Mastigocladopsis repens PCC 10914: one gene and its partner. The protein of the gene in region 1 interacts with the protein of each later gene in a pairwise test. Links are inferred from orthologs where the notes say so. Each region holds a gene or a part of one and is shown in the gene's direction. Other genes may lie near its edges.

What was found. The genes of interacting proteins can lie anywhere in the genome.
Region 2: the proteins of rlmN (region 1) and ftsZ interact in binary tests that used the Escherichia coli proteins (3 or more experiments, as listed by UniProt). The link is inferred for Mastigocladopsis repens PCC 10914 from one-to-one orthologs.

Annotation. Positions count from the first base shown.
Region 1 is NZ_JH992901.1:5,421,240-5,429,197, forward strand. Bases 1,053-3,896 are described here. They hold rlmN (23S rRNA (adenine(2503)-C(2))-methyltransferase RlmN), read left to right. Parts: upstream 1,053-1,855; coding sequence 1,856-2,938; downstream 2,939-3,896. Other genes in these bases: cobM (precorrin-4 C(11)-methyltransferase), read left to right, coding at 1,053-1,186; MAS10914_RS0126105 (phenylpyruvate tautomerase MIF-related protein), read left to right, coding at 1,402-1,755; MAS10914_RS35955 (replication restart DNA helicase PriA), read right to left, coding at 2,990-3,169. Also shown: lgt (prolipoprotein diacylglyceryl transferase), read left to right, coding at 1-156; more of cobM, read left to right, coding at 374-1,052; excinuclease ABC subunit UvrC, read right to left, coding at 3,984-5,861; MAS10914_RS0126120 (hypothetical protein), read left to right, coding at 6,364-6,543; MAS10914_RS0126125 (response regulator), read right to left, coding at 6,562-6,984; MAS10914_RS0126130 (peptidylprolyl isomerase), read right to left, coding at 7,638-7,958.
Region 2 is NZ_JH992901.1:284,899-291,627, forward strand. The notes cover bases 1,059-3,932. They hold ftsZ (cell division protein FtsZ), read left to right. Parts: upstream 1,059-1,787; coding sequence 1,788-3,077; downstream 3,078-3,932. Other genes in these bases: MAS10914_RS0103375 (hypothetical protein), read right to left, coding at 3,315-3,530; gshB (glutathione synthase), read right to left, coding at 3,527-3,932. In the rest of the region: MAS10914_RS0103355 (cell division protein FtsQ/DivIB), read left to right, coding at 1-268; MAS10914_RS33880 (hypothetical protein), read right to left, coding at 488-766; more of gshB, read right to left, coding at 3,933-4,492; grxC (glutaredoxin 3), read right to left, coding at 4,628-4,900; MAS10914_RS31970 (cistern family PEP-CTERM protein), read right to left, coding at 5,465-6,394. UniProt on the Escherichia coli protein: Essential cell division protein that forms a contractile ring structure (Z ring) at the future cell division site. The regulation of the ring assembly controls the timing and the location of cell division.

The DNA of each region.
Region 1 (7,958 bases):
CTATGGATAGAAGGTTTTCGGACGGATAGTTTGATGCTTGGACCGCTACGGATAGCACAAGTTGTGAGCTTACTGGGAATAGTCTTCGGTTTAGCTGGGTTAGCTTGGCTTTACAAAGCTAAACGCCCTTTACCGGATGTCACTTCCACACCCTAGGTACATGGGGCAATGGGGAGGTGGGGGGAGTGGGGGAACAAGGGGAAATCTTAACTGTTGACCCTTGACTCAAAAATAAAAAATGCCCCAGAGCTTTGTCTAGGGCTTAACCAGGGTGCATCTACCACTACATTTTTCTAGAAGGAGGGGTTGTATCCGGAAAGATACTGAAGAAAATGCCAAAAAAATTTTTTGAGGAATTGATGTGTGTTCGCGTATGCGTGAATTTACTAAGCTAATGAGTACAAAAATAACTTATAAAGCTTTAGAACCTGCTGTGTATATCGTGGGTGCAGGACCTGGAGATCCCGATTTGTTGACACTCAAGGCGCAAAAACTGCTCCAACGTGCCGATGTGATTTTATTTGCTGATTCCTTAGTACCCCAACAGATTTTACAGTTTTGCCGCGAAGATGCGGAGATTATTCCCACTGCGAACAAGACTTTAGAAGAGATTTTACCAGTCATGATAGAACGAGTGCGATCGCACAAATCTGTTGTGCGTCTCCATTCTGGCGACCCTAGTCTTTACAGTGCTATCCACGAGCAAATGCACGTTTTGGCAGAGGCAGAAATTCCCTTTGAAGTCATACCAGGTATCAGCGCTTTTCAAGCCGCAGCCGCCAAACTCAAAGTAGAACTCACTGTTCCCGGTTTAGTCCAAACAATCATACTGACGCGCATCAGCGGACGCACAGAAGTTCCCCAAACAGAAGAATTAGCAACGCTTGCAGCCCATCAAGCTAGTCTATGTTTATATCTGAGTGCGCGTCATGTTGAAGATGCCCAAGCCAAACTCTTAGAACACTATTCAGCCCAAACGCCAGTGGCAATTTGCTATCGATTAGGGTGGAGTGATGAAAAAATCAGGGTTGTTCCCCTCAATCAAATGGCAGATTGTACTCACCAAGAAAAGCTGATTCGCACCACACTTTATGTCATCAGCCCTGCACTCTCGCAAGCATCAGCACGCTCTCGTTTATATCATCCCGAACACACTCATCTGTTTCGCTCATCTCATGATCAGTGATGAGGAGTGGGGGAAGTAAGTAGAAGGGCTTAATTAAATAAAAACTCGCGCGTCAGGGCTTTAGCCCTTTAAAATCTTATACAGAGCGATAAATCGCTCACTACGAACAAAAGTTTTATCTTACATTTAATTAAGTCCACCTACTTACTCGTGCAGCTTAATAAAATTAACTGGGTAATTGATACTATCAAAATTGAGAATTTTGAATTGTTATTATGCCTTTAATTAAAGTCCAAACTTCTGTATCCGCTCCTCTTGGAGAAGAAGTTGAAGCAATGCTCAAAAGCCTATCAGCTAAACTAGCCAGGCATACAGGAAAGCCAGAATCCTATATGATGACGGCTTTTGAAGCAGGAGTTCCTATGACATTTGGCGGTACGACAGATCCAGTATGTTACATTGAGATTAAGAGTGTCGGTACAATGAAGCCAGACCAAACCCAGGCGATGAGTCAGGACTTTTGCCAAGAGATTAACAAAGCGCTGGGTGTGCCTCAAAATCGCATCTATATAGAGTTTGCTGATGCCAAAGGCGCAATGTGGGGCTGGAATGGTACAACTTTCGGTTAATTTTTTGATTGTTTGAGTGTTGGAAACCGCAATCACAAACCCAGGCAACAAGAGCAGGAATCGCCTACCATAAAGATCCAAGGCGAATTTCTGAACTACCATGTCTGCTAAGTCTGTCTCTGTACTCCCTTCCCCCAAAACTAGTCATATTCCGCAACAACCAAACTTCTCTATTCCACCGCTTTTAGGCGCTGGTTTGGAGGAGTTAACGGCTTGGGTGCATGATCAGGGACAACCAGCTTACAGGGGAAAGCAACTGCACGAGTGGATCTATCAAAAGGGAGTGCGTAGTCTCTCGGATATCTCTGTCTTCCCCAAACAGTGGCGTGCAGAACTTGCAGAAATTCCCATCGGGCGCTCAACTATACATTACCGCTCTGTTGCCCCCGATGGCACTGTTAAATATCTTTTACAACTAGCAGATGGTCAAATTGTTGAATGTGTGGGTATCCCCACAGAAAAGCGCCTGACAGTTTGCGTTTCTTCTCAAGTTGGTTGCCCAATGGCGTGTGATTTCTGCGCTACTGGTAAAGGAGGCTACAAGCGCAATCTTGCTCGCCATGAAATTGTCGATCAGGTGTTGACGGTTCAGGAAGATTTCCAGCAGCGAGTGAGCCATGTAGTGTTCATGGGGATGGGTGAACCGTTGTTGAATACAGATAATCTGATAGGAGCCATTAAATCTTTAAATAAAGATGTGGGTATTGGACAGCGCAACCTGACTGTCTCTACTGTTGGAATACGCGATCGCATTCGTCAATTTGCTCAACATCAGTTGCAAGTCACTCTTGCTGTGAGTCTCCATGCTCCCAACCAAGCACTGCGCGAACAACTCATTCCTAGCGCCCACTCCTATCCTATAGAAGATTTGCTTGCTGAATGTCGGGAGTATGTGGAAATGACTGGACGCCGCGTGAGTTTTGAATACATTCTTCTTGCTGGTGTCAACGATCTACCAAAACACGCATTAGAACTGGCGCAACGTCTACGGGGATTCCAAAGCCACGTCAATTTGATTCCTTACAATCCCATTACAGAAGCTGACTACAAACGCCCCAACCAAAACCAAATTCAAGCTTTTGTCAACGTCCTCAAGCAGCAAAAAATTGCAGTTAGTGTTCGCTACTCGCGTGGTTTAGAAGCTGATGCCGCTTGTGGACAACTTAGAGCAAGTAAAAAGTAAAAAGGCAAAAGAAAGATTTCTCTCCTACTTTTACCTTGTTACTTTTAACTTTTACCTTGTTGCATGAATACCTGGGGCATAAGCCTCAATCACTCTACCAGTACGCATACAACTAATCATTAAGTAGTCACAGATTGGGCATTGCGTGCGAGTCAGTTGACTTTGAGATAAATAGTGCCTTTCACCTTCGCTACCGCAGTTTGGGCAGCGAATTTTTTGTACTAACTGCATTTTCAAATCCTTGTTTTTCATGATTTTTTTGAAAAAACGCAAATTAAACCTGAAAATCTTTGAGATTAAAGGTATTTAACAAGTGATAAATTATTATCTCTTAAATTAACACATTTTCGAGTATTTATACTCAATTATGTTTTTTTATTATCCTCGTTTTTAGCTTTGCTGCTATCCAGCTAAAGATATATAAATTGTTTTTACTAATTCAAATCAAATTATAAATATCCTGATCCCAATGAATAAGCCTTTGAGATTAGCTAGTTTATAGTCATATCAACTTTGTATTTTATGTTAGCCGAAGCTATAGAAGCTTTCTCAAAGCGAGATATTGGCAACAAACAGGGAAAAGCCCAATAATTCTCGGATAATAGCAACTCTCATCCCCTTTTTATGTAGTTTTTATGCAGCTACGGCAACTCAGTTTGTTTTAAATGCTAAGTCTCTACTTTCAGAGCGTCTACTCTTTTCTAGAGAGTAAACCTCCGCAGACGAACTCCATAGGCCATTAGTATTAGCTCACAGGCGTATCTAAAAAGTATGAGTTAAAAACTAACTCTACCTTTAGTCTTAGTAAAAAAATATGAATTTTTAGCTTTTATTAATCTTTGTTTATTGTTAATAATGGGATGAAACTCTAATAATAAAATTTAAGGAAAAATTCAAATCATAGAGATTAGCGTGATCAACTACAGCAGATTGCAACTAAATGAAGTACAACGCGCTTTGTCTAAAAGCCAGGCACAGAGCCAATTTTACTCCTGACTTCTGACTCCTGACTCTTGACTCCTGACTCCTGACTTCTCACCTGTGTTCAAGAAGGATGGAAATAATCGTAAATTTCCTGCGCCAAACGCGGACCAATACCCGGAACTTCAGCAATCTGTGTGGGTGTCGCTTGCCGAATATAATCAACTGAGCGAAAATGCCCTAAAAGCTGCTTTTGTCGATGGTGTCCCAAGCCTGGAATTTCATCTAAACGCGATCGCTTCAATTTATCACTACGCTGTTGTCGGTGAAAACTCACGGCGAAACGATGCGCTTCATCTCGCAAGCGCCGCAAAAGTTGCACTCCGGGTTGTTCTGCGTCAGTTTCCAGTGGTTCGGACTCTCCCGGCAAAAAAATCTCTTCTCGCCGTTTTGCCAAACTCACAACTCGCAAATCTTCCAATAAATTCATGTCTTGCAAGACTGCGAAAACCGATGATAACTGACCTTTACCACCATCTATCATAACCAGGTCGGGCCAATCGGGATTTCCCACTCGCTGTAATTGCGGATCTTCCGCATACTTGCGAAAGCGACGCTGGATAACTTCAGCAAGAGAAGCAAAATCGTCTGAGTGTCCCGTTGTGACTGTGGGATTTTTAATTTTGTAATGGCGATAGTGCTGCTTGGCGGGTAAACCGTCAACAAACACGACTTGCGAAGCAACTGCATTTGAACCCTGGATGTGGGAAATGTCGTAACCTTCGATGCGGTGGGGTAAGTCGGGTAAATCGAGAATGGTAGCTAAATCGTGCATGGCTTCTTGATTGCGATCGCCCAATTTTTGCATTCTTTGCAATTCATACTGAGCATTTCGCTCCACCATCTCAATTAATTCTGCCTTGACTTGTCGCTGAGGATTCAAAATCGTGACTTTTCTTCCCTTGCGCCCAGTCAAAACATCCGCTAATATCTCCCCATCTGGCAATTCGTGCTGTACCAAAATCTCTGCGGGAATTTCCACCGAGTCAGCAGTTTGATAATGCTCCTCCAACACTCGTTGTAAGATAGCACCAGGTTCAGCATGAGCATCTGCGACGAAAGCAAGGCGTCCTACCAATTGCCCAGCGCGAATCTGGAATAATTGAATACAGGCGAGTTGTTCGTCCCCTGCAAGGGCGATCGCATCGCGGGACACTGTATCATCTGGTAAAGAGACTTTTTGGTCAGCAGTCAGCGACTTTAACCCAGCAATTTGGTCGCGAATGCGTGCTGCTGACTCAAAGTTCAGTTCTTCTGCTACTTTGTGCATTTGCTCGGTTAGGATGTCTATGAGTTCCTGAGTTCGACCTTGGAAAACCATCGCTATTTTTTGCACGATTTTGCGGTATTCCTCTGGTGAAATCAGCTTTTGACACACACCCGGACAGCGTCCCAAATCATAATTCAAGCAAGGACGGTCTTTGAACAGCGGTTGAGGACGTTGTCGCAAAGGGAAGATCCGCTTGCACAAGCGCAATATCTCCCGCAACAGCCGAGAATCGGTATAAGGTCCGTAGAATTTATCTTTTTCTTTCCCTAATTGACGTTTACGAGTGATAAAAATACGCGGATAATCTTCTGACCATGTAATGCAAACGTAAGGATATTTTTTATCATCCTTAAGCAGGACGTTGAAATAGGGTTGGTGCTGCTTAATGAGGTTTGCTTCCAGCGCCAAAGCTTCCGCTTCGGTATCGGTGACAATGAATTCAATTTCTGTCACCTGCTTAACCATCGTGGCGATACGTTCGCTTAGTCTTTGGGAGTCTCGGAAATAGGAACGAACACGCGATCGCAACTTCCGCGATTTACCTATATATATGATGCGATCGCTTCCATCCCGCATCAAATAAACTCCTGGTTCCGGCGGAATTTCTTGTAGTCGGCGCTCCAGGCGTTCTGGATCTTTGACTAGTGGTACTGTTTGAGCAGATGTTGTCACAACCAGTGTTTGGTAATTTTACAAATTTACCTATATCTATTTTAAGTAAATTTACTGTTATTTTTTCTTGATTTCACATTTTCCCAATGGGAAGTCACCTAGTTTGATTCTTTAGCTCTTAGTCAACAGTGAATTAGGGGTAATTTCCACACTCGTTTGATGTATTTACGTTTACATTCAAGATAGCTACCCTAAGTTAATTTTTCTTTTATAAACCACTTTATTTAAAATTTACTCTTGCTTCTTTTATTTATTTATCTTGCTTCATTTGCTTTTATCTTCTTACTTATTTAACAATATTTTCATTTTTCTATCTTATCAAAAATATCTACTTACTTATATGAAATTATTATACTTCCTGGTTTAGAAGCAGGAATATTACGAATATTCTCTAGCTACAAGTAAGCATAAAATCTTAAGAGGTTTAACGGATTTCTCCAAGGAACTTTATGATTTACATTCATGTTAAATGGATTAGATTTATTGATTATCGGAGTCAAGAATGAATTTACAAGAATTTGAGTCCCAGTATCGTAACAACATGGATGAAGCTCTAAATGAGCTACAAACAGCAATTCTGCTATTAGCGCAAGTACAAAATACGATTTCCCTGCTTGGCAGTTATGTACAAAGCCTAAGTCAAACTGTTGAAGAGTATATTAATACGCAAAACCTGGAATAATTGTATGCTTAGTAGAGTTTATAGTTGAAGACCAGCAAGCTCTTCTTCAATTGCTAGGATAAGATTCGTGAGATTGACGGGTTTAACAAAGTAGCGACAAGCCCCTAATCTCATGGCTCTTTCCTGATCTGCTTTGAAAGCAAAGGCTGAAACTACGATAACAGGTATCTTTGAAAGATCTGGTTTCTGCTGGATTTGTTCTAGTAGCGAATAACCATCAACATCCGGTAATTTTAAGTCTAGTAATATTAGTTCTGGTTTGAACTTATCTATGGTTCTAAAAAAATTAGAAGCTCCTGGCAAACTTTGAACAGAGTATCTACAGTATCTGAGATAATCACTCAGCAACATTCTATTGACATCATTGTCTTCAATTAGCAAAATTCGTCTAGTTGATTGTGAATGGACTTGCTGCTCTACAGTAAGTAATTTTGCTATCATTTCTACATAGAGTTTTAGGTTAAGAACCAATGATGATTACCAGAATCCAAAATTATTGGGCAGATATTTTGTTAAAGTAATACAAATTTGCCTTGTCTTCTTTATATAAAAATATGAAAAAACTAACTTTCAATAAAACAACACATATGTATAATAATATTAATCTAGAAGAGAAACTACGTCAAAACTTCCAACTTTCTTGAACCTAGCTTTAAATATTTGTATTGGTGGCTTAATTTTTAATAATTTACAAATTGTATTGTTAAATTACTTAATTTCTTAAATAAAAATTGATGTATAGGAGTTTTATATTATGTCAACTATAATAGGTTTATTGAGAAACGCCAACACAATTTGCGTCACGCCTTTCTAGAATTGGCGATTGCAAGGGAGTGCAGCACCCTCAAGCAGATGTTCGCCGCAGGTTTCTCAGTAACTCAAGGTATCAGCTATCATCACAAAAGCTAATTGTTCATTGTTGTAGACGCTCATAGAGCAATACGGTTCAGTTAAGGATTTTTGGTGAGATTCGGTGAGGTGTAGAGACGCGCCATGGCGCGTCTCTACATTGCCGTGCTGATAACTGTTTTGGTCTTATCTGAACGGTATTGGCCCATAGAGGGCGTCTACTGGTACAGTAAGCTGATAGCGACTTATGCCACGTTCGGCTCAACTAAATTTTCTGCCCCTTGAATGACTTTTGCCGATTCAATTTTGTCACCCGCCTTCAGTTCATCCAAAACCTCTTTTCCTTCAGTGACATAGCCAAAAACGGAGTAGCGACCATCCAACAAGTTGCGTCCTGCTGGAGTGAGTTCTGGTTCAAACAGGAAGAAGAATATTTGCGAAGAACCACCGTTCACTTCACGTTCAGGACGCGCCAGCGCCACAGCACCAAAAGCAGAGAAAGGCAGAACTGGTAAATCAGTGTAACGACCAGCATCCTCTAAGGTAATGCCGTAAGTAGGTTCTTT
Region 2 (6,729 bases), 5.1 Mb from region 1 along the record:
TCAACTTTATCAAGCTCTTAGCCAGAGTTCTGTTAACGTCATGGAAATTGATTTTCATGATCCAACAAATTTAATTTTGAAAACAGAACTGGGAAACATACATCTTGGGGCACCAAGTTCCCTATTGCTAGAAAAAATTAAGGTAATGGCACAAATGCGCCATTTACCAGCAAAACTCAATCCTAATCAAATAGAGTACATTGATCTGAAAAATCCAGACCTTCCATTAGTACAAATGAACCAAAAAAATAACAACTTAACTCCCTAACTCCCTAAAAAGATTTGGTGTATTTGATGTATAAAACACACTTAATTAATAAAGAAGTTTTATGCTAATAAATATACAATTTTTTTGTATTTTAGTAACCCAAGTAAAAATCGGCCTTAACTTCTAATTAAAATGGGAGGAATAATCATAAAAACTTCTATTTGGGAGTAGAAGCAAAGCTTATTGTTACCCTAACATCTAATGATGGGGTGCAAGATGTTAGACAATTTGATGATGGCGTCTGGGTTGGAAAACGCTTGTTGCCTGCTTAGCATTCGACTGAAGGCACACCCGATAGCCGTAAGGCGTGGCGTCAGCCATAGGGGTTTTCCTCCGCTGGTGACTGCTGAAAAGCTCTCCCGGCATAAAGCAAGTGGCGTCAGGTAACTGGCGTTGGCGCAACCTCTGGGGAGGAGATACCCGTAAGCGCAGAGCGCACACTAGGTGTTGGCGCAGCCTGTCCTCCGGACTTACGCCGTAAGGCGTGGCGTCAGCCATAGGGGTTAGCCCGACCTAGCCAACTACGTTCACCATATCTCCTGCGGAGACGCTACGCGAACGCAAAGCGTGTCCTTGGAACATAGGTGTGCCCAAGGTATACCCAAAGAGCTTGCCATAGGTAAAATCCTGCTGCAACGAGCGTGGAGGATAGTGCAACCCAAAGGCAGAGGCGGCTTCCAGTCGATTCCTCTAGACGCCCATAAATAATTGTAGTAGCGCAGAGTAAAACTCTTCTTGAGGCAAAGGTAGACTTTTTCGGTTGTAAAGTGTCCCTTCTATAGAGGCGAACCTAACAACAACCCAACTAGGGTGTACCATTACTTAACCAACAATTTCTTAATTATCTGCAGTTTAGAGATAGGTAAGTAGAAGATCAATTTTGTCTCTTAAATGGTAAATACTATTGCCCAAATCTTTGTAACAGACGAGACGCACCACGATGCGTCTTTACAAGTTATGCAATTATTTCAGGATCTTGTGTACAGAATTTCTTGTTTTCAGCACTTGTGTATACGTAATCACTTAAAATTACTCCGAGGGAGCGATTTTGAAGGAGGAAAGAATTGGTTTTACCAGTGGTTGGGATATTTATATCATTTAAATTTATACCATAAATCTATGTGTGGGGCGGATAGCGAAAAAAAACCAGTGGCCCCAGTTGTAAAATGAATATCCCATGTCAGTCACTAGCCCAAACACGGAGATATTATTGGGGATACCAACGGTGTACTGAGCCAAATCAGCAAAATAGCAGTGAAGATATTAATGTCTGGTGGAAGTTATACAGGTCGATTTTAGGTGAATATAGGTATACTTCACTAGAATTAGCTGTATGACTGGGTGCCTGAATGGTTTACCCAATAGCAAACTTTCGCACCTCCAATCCTCTTTGGGCTGGAAGTAGAAAGAACAATAAACAAAAATGCCATAGATTATGGCAGCGTCAGCGTCAAACTATAGTTGACTCCTAGGTGAATAACACCTTAAAAAGTCGTTTATCTACATGCTCGCAACTCCGATGACACTTGATAATAACCAAGGGCTTACCTATAAAAACTCCCAATCTCCCGGACAACAGGGGGTTTCGCTGGCAATCAACTCCACTAATCCCTTTAATAATGCTGGGATAAACTACGGACAAAATCACGATAGTAAGAAGATTCCCGGCGAAGAAACTCGAATGGGTGACATTGTTCCAGGTCGGGTCGCCAATATCAAAGTGATTGGCGTGGGTGGTGGCGGTAGCAATGCTGTTAACCGCATGATTGCTTCTGATGTGACAGGAGTGGAATTTTGGTCAATCAATACTGATGCCCAAGCGCTCACCTTGGCATCTGCTCCCTGTCGCTTGCAAATTGGACAGAAGCTAACACGGGGTTTAGGAGCTGGTGGCAATCCTGCTATTGGTCAAAAAGCAGCTGAGGAATCACGAGACGAGATTGCCAAAGCTTTAGAGGGTGCCGACTTAGTGTTTATCACCGCTGGTATGGGAGGGGGTACTGGTACTGGTGCAGCCCCTGTTGTTGCCGAAGTCGCAAAAGAAATGGGTGCTCTAACTGTGGGCGTGGTCACACGTCCATTTATCTTTGAGGGGCGTCGCCGCATCAGCCAAGCAGAGCAAGGCATTGAAGGTCTAAAAAGTAGGGTGGATACGCTCATCATCATCCCCAACAACAAACTGTTGGAAGTGATCCCAGAGCAGACGCCGATGCAAGAAGCTTTTCGTTATGCAGATGATGTGCTGCGCCAAGGGGTACAAGGTATTTCAGATATCATCACGATCCCTGGTTTGATCAACGTTGACTTTGCCGATGTGCGAGCTGTTATGGCGGATGCTGGCTCGGCGTTGATGGGGATCGGCATTGGTTCAGGAAAATCAAGAGCCAGAGAAGCGGCGATCGCTGCCATTTCTTCACCGTTATTAGAATGTTCCATTGAAGGCGCAAGAGGTGTTGTCTTTAACATTACTGGTGGCAGCGACCTCACTCTACATGAAGTGAATGCCGCTGCGGAAACAATTTATGAAGTCGTTGATCCCAACGCCAATATTATTTTTGGAGCGGTGATTGATGACAGGCTCCAAGGTGAGGTAAGACTTACCGTAATTGCCACGGGATTTACAGGTGAAGCACAAGCCGCACCAACCCAAAACGCTAACCAACCACGGGTTGTCTCCCCACAACAAACAAGACGACCAATGCCACAGCCACCAGCGGCTCATCCTCCAACGCCTGTTGCGGAACCTAAAGAAAAACCAGGATTGGATATACCGGATTTTCTACGCAACCGACGTACACCTCGTAATTAAGAAATGATGAATTATGAATACAATCAGGCTGAAAAATTTTATACGACTCATCATCCACAACTTATAATTGGAGGGTTTTGCCATCTACTGGGGTGAGCAGTATTGTTATCCCTGATGATTCCAACACGTAACTAAACTCGTTTAGGTCACTGACAGACTAAATTAATTTGGGCTAGAGTTCGCTTCTTTGGATATCCGCCACTGCATTTGGTACAAAAAAGCGGGGGCGGAAAGTTTTCACGGTTCTACCTGACCAGGGTGAATGTCGATTCCTGGTACTTCTGTAATTTCCAACTTGTTTGCAACCATATAGGTTTGCCAGGGTGCTTGGGAAATTACACGGGTATAAGCCAAACTTCTAACTACTGGTGTTGCTACTGGTGAATCCATTCTCAGGATACTAGGGTCTAACTGTGCCAGTTTGGGTTTATGGCAATGGTTGTGATTGATCATTTTTTTGCTTGCTCGATCCATTGAATGACCTGATGACCAAGGCGAGTGCCGTCTAGTCGGTCTATCTCGCGCACTCCGGTGGGACTGGTGACGTTAACTTCGGTAAGATAACCACCTATTACATCGATACCGACAAAAATTAAGCCATCTTTACGTAGATCTGCGGCTATTTGAGCGCAAATTTCATGTTCTCTTGGAGTGATTTCGGTTTGGGCAACTGTACCACCAGCAGCCATGTTATTGCGAAATTCACCATGGGCAGAAAGGCGGTTGACGGCGCCAATGGGTTCACTGTTGAGTAAAATAATCCGCTTGTCTCCCTCCTTCGCTTCTGGTAAATAGGTTTGTACCATAACTGGCATTCGACCTTGGAGGGTACTGAGTTCAACTATAGAGTTGAAGTTGCGATCGCCCGGTTCTAAAATTAAAATCCCTTCTCCTGCTTTGTTACCCAGTGGTTTGAGTACCGCTCTTTCCTTGGCTTCTACAAATTGCCGGATCAATTGCTTATCAGCGGTGACGAGGGTTTCTGGAATGACTTTGGTAAATTGGAGGGCATACATTTTTTCGTTTGCCGCTCGGATACCTGAAGGACTGTTAATGACCAAGGTTTTGTTTTGGTCAATGTAGTCCAGAATGTAGGTGGAGTAGAGATAAGGGACTGTGACTGGTGGATCTGTCCGCATGAAGACGGCATCCATTGTTTCCAGGCAAAGGGCGGTGCGATTGCTCAACTTGTACCAAGTATTCACCGCCAGGTAACGTCCTTCCACCAACTGCACTGGTACAAGTTCCACTCTTTCTAGGACTGCCCAAGCTTTCCCCTCTACGACACTAAGTAGATTGGCTTGAGTTACCCAAATTTCATGTCCTAAAATTTGCGCTGCTTCCATGAGAGCAACGCTGGTATCGTGACACGGGTCAAGCTGATGGATGGGATCAATAATAAAAGCCAGTTTCACGCTTTCTGCCTCAATTGCCAGGAAATTCCAAGGTTGTTCAATTTTGATTATCCCTTTAAGAGTTATGAGTTACTATTCCTAACTCCTCACTCTTAACTTTTTTCCTTGCTTTTCAGTCTTGACTTTTGCGTAAACCTAAACATTGTTGGTAGATGCTAGTAGCTCATCCAGCTTGCCTTGAGCTTCTAGAGCATAAATATCGTCACAACCACCAATGTGATGGTTGTTAATGAAAATTTGCGGCACAGAACGCCTGCCATTTGCTCTTCGAGCCATTTGACTGCGTGCAGCCTCATCTCCATCAATGCTGTATTCGCTGAAATTCACTCCCTTTCTCGTCAGCAAATTTTTGGCACGGATACAAAACGGGCAAGTTCTCCACGTGTAAATTTCTACTTTTGGAGCCATAACATCCTCAACTTTCATTAATGTTTCTTAATTTTAAGATAATGTTGTTGTTGGCTGTCGGTGCTTGTCCCGTCTTTGCTCATCCTTAATTAGGTGCTAACTGAATTGATACAAAAAGATAAAAAAGGTTCTGGCAGGGCTAACAAACAGCACCTTTATTTTCCTTTTTTTTGTATTTTATAACACTTATTCAAATCCGTATTTATAAAGTATCCACTCGTCCGCCTGCTATTCAAAGACAAGGTAATTCAAGGGAATACTTTACCTGTCATTATTATATGTCCTTATGGAATGAACTGATAATATTGCAGTAACAAAACCTATAACTTCAGGGATTCTACTGAGAATTTTTAAAGATTAGAAGTTATTACCAGCATCTACGGAGAATAATTGTGTAAATTTTTTAGCTCAGGCTAACCATGAGGGAGCCAAGCTTGTTGCTTAGATATTACTTGCGGAAATCAACACCCTCATTTGATTTAGTTTCACAAATGCCTACTGCTTGAAAAAACAGACCAGAAGTGCATAAGCACTTCTGGTTCCAAATTTCAGCCTAATAAATACTTAGCAGTGTTGTTTAGCTCTGGGGGAAATGCTTTTTGTTTTTTTCATGACTACCAACGCACCCACAGCAAATAAACCGAGGGCAGCACTTGTACCAGGCTCAGGCACCTGTTGAGTCTGATTATATGTTCCTCGACCTGTGCCACTGTCACCGTTGAAGCCGTTACCGTCAATACTTTGATAGCGTACGCCGAAGTTACCTAAAGCAAATGAGTTAACAGCATTCTCAAAAGCAAGGGTGAAGGAAAAGTTACCAATACCATCATTGGTACTAATACCTCCATTGCTTCCTCCCTGACAGGTATTGCCGTTGGTGAAGCATACATCAATATCACCAAATTGATTGGGGAATGAGCCGCTGCGATCATTGCTAAAAAGCCCAGATACCCTTGTGTTTCCGGAACCACTTGGATCTCCGATGCCTACTAAAGAAAGTTGATTAGTAGAATTCAAGTCAGAGTAAACGTTAAAACCCAAGGCAGAAGTTCTAGATGTAATGCCATCACTAGATGTGTTATCTAGAGCGACATCAAAAGTTGCCTCATTACCAGCGAAATTTTTCAACGTAAAGAGTGCTGTAGACGAGAGTCCAGAAACATTTTGCTCGTTCACATTCCCGTCAAAGTTAAACTGGAAAGTCTTACCAATATCGCTGGATGTGAACTCTAGAAGTGGTAAGGGTCTGGTTGAAGTTTTCGAACTGCCACCAGGACTGTTGCTTGTTGTGGTATCGCTACCGGAACTAGCACTATTTGAATTGCCGCCTTCATTATTGTTGCTACTGGAATTGTTGGTTGTTGTGGTACCGCTAGTATCAACTGTTTTGCCACTAGATTTAGCTGAAGCTGAGGGAGCAAAAGTTAGACAATAAAGTCCGACTAGAGATGCTGTAGATATTCCAAAAACTAATTTTGACAAACGCATAGACATCTTATTTTTTTCCTTTTATTTAGTAACCAAACATTCAAGAATCTTCTATATATATTCTGTTTGGCTGTTTCTCCAATTATCTTGCCTAGCCTTGGAAATCGCCTTATTTATGGGCACATTTTAGTCATATCTTTATTTATTTTGCTGTTGTATAATATCTTTATATTTCAGCTTTTTTATAGATAAAAAATATAAAAATAATAAGTAAAAAACAGATAAAGTACTGAGAAAATACTGATACTTAAAGATTTCTTTTGAAGAACGTTTCCCAAAAAGGTCATTATTATTGGAAATGTATATCTCTTCCTTGGTAGGTTTCAAGAAGAAGCATTTAG